2 linked regions of the Vreelandella piezotolerans genome follow. Each later gene encodes a partner of the first gene's protein in a complex. Links are inferred from orthologs where the notes say so. Each region holds a gene or a part of one and is shown on either strand. Other genes may lie near its edges.

Region 1 (3,203 bases):
GGGTTGGTAGCCAACACCACTTCACGAACGCTGCCCTCGGCCACGATACTCTCGAGCACATCGAGCCCAATAGCGTCTGGCCCAATACCGTCGAGCGGCGAGAGATGGCCATGTAGCACGAAATAGCGCCCTTGAAAGCCACCGGCCTCTTCGATCGCTAGCTGATCAGCAGGGGACTCGACAACACAAAGTAGCGCATCGTCTCTGCGCGGACTCTCACACAGCGCACATATCTCGGCTTCAGTCAGCGTTCGACAGCGCTGGCAATAACCGACCTCATCGATCGCTTGCTGGATCACGGCGGCCAAACGCTTACCCCCCGGGCGCTCACGCTCCAAGAGATGCATGGCCATACGTTGAGCCGTTTTCGGCCCAACGCCGGGCAGCACGCGAAAGGCGTCCATCAATTGCTCGACAAGCGGAGAAAAACGCATGGTTTAGAAGGGCATCTTAAAGCCAGGCGGTAAATTCAGGCCGGCCGTTGCTTCTTCCATCTTCGCTTTAGAGTTGGCTTCTACTTTGCGAACGGCATCGTTCACTGCGGCGGCCAGTAAATCTTCCAGAAGCTCCTTGTCTTCTTCCAGCACGCTAGGGTCAATCGTCACATCGATGACATCGTGACGGCCGTTCATGGTGATTTTGACCATCCCAGCGCCTGCCTCACCATGTACCTCCGCCTGAGCGACTTCTTCCTGTACACGCTGCATTTTTTCCTGCATTTCTTGGGCTTGCTTCATGATGTTGCCCATTCCGCCTTTGAACATGCGGTGTTCTCCTCAATCATTGAAACGGATAAAGATAGCCGGTGGCCATTAAGAGCGTGCCGCTGGCGTCGGTTTGACGGACGACTCAATGAGCGTAGCCCCAAACGCCTGCTGTAGCTTCTGGATATTGGGGTCGTGATGCAATAGATCAACTGCCTGTGCGTGGCGCTCCTGCAGCAGGCGTTCTTCTTGCTGGCGAGGCGTTTCCAGCGCCGTGTCTAGCTCGGCGACGCTGAACTGAAGCTTTCTTGTCAACCCCAACGCCTTGAGCGCACGCTCGATTCGTCCATTGTGCACATCGGCTTGCATGGCCGACTGACTGGGGTCGAGCCGCAGTATCACGGTCTGCCCATCATCGCTCTCCAACTGGCAATGTGCCGCCAAATTGCGCGTCAAGCCTCCCAAACCCAACGCGTCAAAATGGGCTAACCACGTCTTATGGTCCCAACGACCAAGCTCGGTCACGGGTTCGGGTGTGACTTCAGACGTCGCAGCAACCAAAGAGGCGTCATGTGGCTCTGGCTCTGGCTCTGGCTCTGGCTCTGGCTCTGGCTCTGGCTCTGGCTCTGGCTCTGGCTCTGGCTCTGGCTCTGGCTCTGGCTCTGGCTCTGGCTCTGGCTCTGGCTCTGGCGCGAGCGTAGCCGTATGTTCCACTTCTTCAAGCGACCAGGGCGGGGGCTCCGACTCGTCTCGTTCGGCGCCAGTCGGCAAAGACAAGGCCGAGCCCGCATCATCCTCATGAGCCGCTGAAGCCTGCACCTCAGCAGGCGCTTGGGGCGAGTCCCCGGCGACTACGGATGCAGGCTCAGGCTTTTTTGTGCTAGATCCGTCGACAGAAGTAGCGGTCTCGGTTGATGCCTCGGCGGGTGCGCTCGTATCGGAGGCGGGCTCGCGGCGTAGCGGTAACGGCGTTACCGGCGGTTTCGGCACGCCCTGGGGGCGGAAGGCCAGCATACGCAACAAGGTCATTTCCAAGGCGCTGCGCAAATCCGGGGCATGCACCATGTCGCCACGTCCCTGAATACCAATCTGGTAGTAGAGCTGAATGTCTTCGGCGGTAAAACGGCTGGCCAACTGCTGGATCTGCGCACGATCACCGTGACTGTTATCCACAGCATCGGGCACCATCTGCGCCACGGCCAAGCGATGAAGAGTGGCCGTCAGCTCGTCTAGCACGGCGGCAAAATCCGGCCCCTGTTCGGCCAACTGCGCCACTTCCGCCAACAGCTTCTGCACGTCCACATCTGCCAAGGCATCGACGAGCGCGAGCACATGGCGATGATCCAGCGTACCCAGCATGGCCGCCACATCGGCGTGCCGAACGGCGCCTTGGCCGAACGCAATCGCTTGATCGGTCAGACTCATAGCGTCACGCATGGAGCCTTCGGCGGCTTTGCCCAGCAGCCACAGCGCGCTCTCGTCGTAATCGACGCCCTCTTGCCCCAGCACGTAGGTCAAATGCTCGACGACACGCTCAGGCGGCATGTGCTTGAGCGTAAACTGCAGACAACGTGACAAAACGGTGGCCGGGAGTTTCTGCGGGTCGGTCGTCGCCAGCAGAAACTTGACGTGGGGCGGGGGTTCTTCCAGCGTTTTCAGCAGCGCGTTGAAACTGCTGGTGGACAGCATATGTACCTCGTCGATGAGATACACTTTATAGCGCCCTTGTGTAGGCGCGTACTGGACATTATCGAGCAGCTCGCGGGTGTCTTCCACTTTGGTACGCGAGGCAGCATCGACTTCGATCAGGTCGACGAAGCGCCCCTCGTCGATGGCTTGGCAGCTATCACACTGACCACAGGGGGTCGAGGTAATGCCTTCGTCGCCGCGCCCATTCGCCGTGCAGTTGAGGCACTTTGCCAAGATGCGCGCCAGGGTGGTTTTGCCGACGCCTCGCGTGCCGGTAAAGAGGTAGGCATGATGCAAACGGCCCTGGTCAAGAGCATTGACCAGGGCGCGTTGAACATGGGCCTGGCCCACGAGCTCGTGGAATGTACGTGGCCGCCACTTGCGGGCCAGAACCTGATAGCTCATTGAGCAACACTTCCTTTGGCGGGCTGACAATCGGTGCGACGCGGCCCATCGTGAACCGCGTTTGCTAAGAGTAAGCGCTTAGTGATTGCGCACCATTCTAGCGGCTGCACCGCAGCCCGCCAACCGCCGGGCGGTCTTCAAACGGCTTGTGGCATCACGCTCAAGCGTTTTCACCACCTTCGGCGGCTGCAGCGCGCTGGGCGGCTTCTTTGACGAGTTTTTCCAGCTCGCCGTTTTGATGCATTTCGACCACGATATCGCAACCGCCAACCAGTTCGCCCTCTACCCACAGTTGCGGAAATGTCGGCCAGTTGGCAATTTTGGGAAGTTCTGCACGGATATCCGGATTGTCCAGAACGTTGACGAAGGCAAAGCGCTCACCGCAGCTCATCAGCGCCTGAACGG
Region 2 (3,230 bases), 890 kb from region 1 along the record:
CTTCAAACGGACCCTACGGTCATTTATGGAATGGGCGAGCGCTACGAAGGGCGGATTACCCGTGCCGACCTGAGGGAAGCGACTCCCTACAACACGTACGTGATCGATGGTATGCCGCCGACACCCATCGCCATGCCAGGGCGTGCCTCGTTGGAAGCTGCGGTGAATCCGCAACCTGGTGAAACACTCTACTTTGTGTCGCGGGGAGATGGCACCCACCATTTTTCACGTACCCTGCGTGAGCACAATAATGCCGTCAACCGCTATATTCGTAATCGTTAAATCGCTGCCATCGACCAAGATGGCGTATCAATTGAGTAAGGGGCAGCAATGAGTAAGCGTGGGCGCTTCATCACGCTGGAAGGCGGTGAAGGGGTCGGTAAGTCGACCAACGTGGCGTTCGTCGAAGCGTGGCTGACATCGCGTGGAATCGATGTGGTGCGCACGCGGGAACCCGGAGGCACGGCGCGCGCGGAGGCCATTCGCGAGCTGTTGCTAGACCCTGCGCCCAACGAGCCGCTCAGTGTCGATGCGGAGTTGTTGCTCGTCTTTGCCGCCCGTGCACAGCATTTGGCGGAGAAAATTCTGCCAGCCCTGGCGCGCGGCGCCTGGGTGGTCTGTGACCGTTTTACCGATGCGACCTTTGCCTATCAGGGCGGTGGGCGAGGTATCGATACGTACCGAATTGCTCAGCTAGAAGCATTCGTTCAGAAAGGGCTTTCTCCTGATTTGACGCTTTTGCTCGATATGCCGCCTGACGCTGCCAGAGTGCGGCTAGAGGGGCGTTTACGCGATCTCAATACGCAGCGTGACCGGTTCGAGCAAGAGCGTGTCGAATTTTTCATGGACGTTCGCCAGGCTTACCTTGAGAGAGCTGCATCTGCTCCGGAGCGTTTTGCTCTCATTGACGCGGCCCAGCCGCTGCAAGACGTTCAAATGGTGCTGGGTCGTGTGCTGGAAGAGCGGGTTGCGCAATGGCAGTAACCGGCGTCTTGCCCTGGCACCACTCGACCTGGCAGCAGTTGGTGCGTCTGGCCGATAGCGGACGTTTGCCCCATGCGCTGCTGATCAGCGGTGCTCACGGCGTCGGCAAACAGCAGTTAGCGGAGGCGCTGATCGCCAGAGCGTTGTGTGCAGCGCCAAGCGAGCAGGCCTGCGGGCAGTGTCATAGCTGTGCCATGCTGGCGTCAGGCTATCACCCTGACTTGCTGCGGGTGTCGCCGGAGGAGGGGAAGCGTCAAATTCGTATCGACCCTATTCGCGATGTGAATCGGTTCGTGTCGCAAACGGCGCAGCAGGGCGGTTATCGCGTCATTGTCATTTCCCCGGCGGAAGCGATGAACGTTGCCGCGGCCAATGCGCTGTTAAAAAGCTTGGAAGAGCCTGGCGACAAAACGCTCTTTATCCTGCTCTCGGACGTGCCGTCTCGCACGTTGCCGACCATTCGCTCACGCTGTCAGCAGTGGCCACTGGCCAGCGTAGCGTTCGAGGCATGTAAAGGCTGGCTGACGCAGCATCTGGGAGGTGATGAGGCGCACTTTTGGTGGCGTGTCTCCGGTGGTTTACCGCTCTTGGCAGTGGAGCTTGCCGCTCCCGACGAGCGTGCCCTGAGGCATCAAATTCACGACTGTTTCGAGCAGTTAGTGCGCGGGGCAGAGCCGGTATCCGAGGCAGCAAGGTTGGACCGCCAGGCGATCGATGCCATCTTATGGTACGGTATCGCTTGGCTTGAGGACTTGATTCGTCTGGGGCTTTCCGGCGAGCAGAGCGTGTTGCACAATCCTGATTTGGTGCCACTCTACCGACAGGCGGTAAAAAACGGTCGCGTTCAAGACTGGTTCCGGCTGCTGGATTATGCCCGAGAGCAGCGCCGCTTGTTCGCCGTAGGGGCCAACCCAAATCCCCAACTCGTTTTGGAAGCGTGGCTAGTTCGCTGGTCTGCGCTGCTACGCTCCTAACCACTGGTTGTAACGAGGTCGTGATGGCTGCCCAAAAAGCGCTCTCTTTGACGATACCGGATGTACCAACGCTGTTGTCCGCCTACATGCCCTTTTTGGACCGAGGTGGGATTTTCGTACCGACGAAAACACTCTACAGCCTGGGGCAGTCGGTCATGCTGCTGCTGACCCTGCCAGGGGAGAGTGAGCGTCTTTCGGTGACAGGACAGGTGATTTGGATATCTCCCGAAGGCGTGAGCGGTCGGCGTATGCCGGGCATCGGCGTTCACTTCAGCCAGCAGGATTACTCCGTTCGCGACCGTATCGAGACGCTGTTGGCGGGCCAGCTCGATAAAGCGCCCCCTTCATTTACGCTTTAATTCAGCGATTTTTCTATACACTCAAAGAGCCCTGCATGTTTGTCGACTCTCACTGCCATCTCGATCGTTTATCGGAACATACCCACGGTGGCGACGTAGCAGCCACCCTGGCCGCTGCGCGTCAAGCGAACGTTAGCCAGTTTCTCGCGATTTCGACGACGCTGGAGGAGCTGCCTGGGCTGGCCGCCATTGCCAGAGAGCACCCTGACGTTGCGATCTCCGCCGGTCTGCACCCGCTGTATCAGGCGGCGCACGAACCCAGCGTGGACGAGATCGTCGAAGCTGCCGAGCAGTATGGCGCGGTGGCCATTGGCGAGACCGGGCTGGATTATCACTACCAGGAGAGCGTACCGCTAAGCGTCCAGCATGAGCGCTTCAAACGGCACCTAATGGCCGCAAGCGAATTAGAACTACCGGTGATCATCCATACCCGTGAGGCGAAAGACGATACGTTGGCGCTGCTGCGGGAACACAGCAATCCTCAGGTGGGGGGGGTGATTCACTGCTTCACCGAAGATCTGGAGATGGCCCGGGAAGCCGTGCGGCTGGGTTTTTACATTTCGCTTTCCGGTATTATCACCTTCCGTAACGCTGCGTCACTGCGTACGCTGGCACGCCAGCTTCCACTGGATAGGCTGCTCATCGAAACCGACAGCCCCTATTTGGCACCCGTTCCCCATCGCGGAAAGCCCAACGAACCCGCGTGGGTCGTCGAGGTGGCTGAGTGTATTGCCCGTGAACGAGGCATCAGCGTCGATGAAGTTGCGATGCAGACGACGGTGAACTTCTACCATCTTTTCCGGGCTGCCGTGCCCGATGCGCCTGCCCATGTGAAAGAGGCGCTGGCACGATCTGGGCTGGTAGTGTAACGCGCTATCTTTTGGGGAGCATGGCAATGAACATTGATCGGCTA

Evidence for each region.
Region 2: the proteins of dnaX (region 1) and GYM47_RS10400 are in contact, whole or in part, in a cryo-EM structure (PDB 8GIZ), measured with the Escherichia coli proteins. The link is inferred for Vreelandella piezotolerans from one-to-one orthologs.

What each region holds. Positions count from the first base shown.
Region 1 is NZ_CP048602.1:1,364,835-1,368,037, reverse strand. The notes cover bases 306-3,191. They hold dnaX (DNA polymerase III subunit gamma/tau), read right to left. Parts: upstream 2,799-3,191; coding sequence 813-2,798; downstream 306-812. Other genes in these bases: grxD (Grx4 family monothiol glutaredoxin), read right to left, coding at 2,959-3,191; GYM47_RS06320 (YbaB/EbfC family nucleoid-associated protein), read right to left, coding at 438-764; recR (recombination mediator RecR), read right to left, coding at 306-434. Outside these bases: more of recR, read right to left, coding at 1-305; more of grxD, read right to left, coding at 3,192-3,203. UniProt on the Escherichia coli protein: Part of the beta sliding clamp loading complex, which hydrolyzes ATP to load the beta clamp onto primed DNA to form the DNA replication pre-initiation complex.
Region 2 is NZ_CP048602.1:2,258,783-2,262,012, reverse strand. Bases 54-2,966 are described here. They hold GYM47_RS10400 (DNA polymerase III subunit delta'), read left to right. Parts: upstream 54-974; coding sequence 975-1,958; downstream 1,959-2,966. Other genes in these bases: GYM47_RS10390 (TatD family hydrolase), read left to right, coding at 2,353-2,966; GYM47_RS10395 (PilZ domain-containing protein), read left to right, coding at 1,982-2,317; tmk (dTMP kinase), read left to right, coding at 331-984; mltG (endolytic transglycosylase MltG), read left to right, coding at 54-282. Also shown: more of mltG, read left to right, coding at 1-53; more of GYM47_RS10390, read left to right, coding at 2,967-3,186; GYM47_RS10385 (DUF1285 domain-containing protein), read left to right, coding at 3,213-3,230. UniProt on the Escherichia coli protein: Part of the beta sliding clamp loading complex, which hydrolyzes ATP to load the beta clamp onto primed DNA to form the DNA replication pre-initiation complex.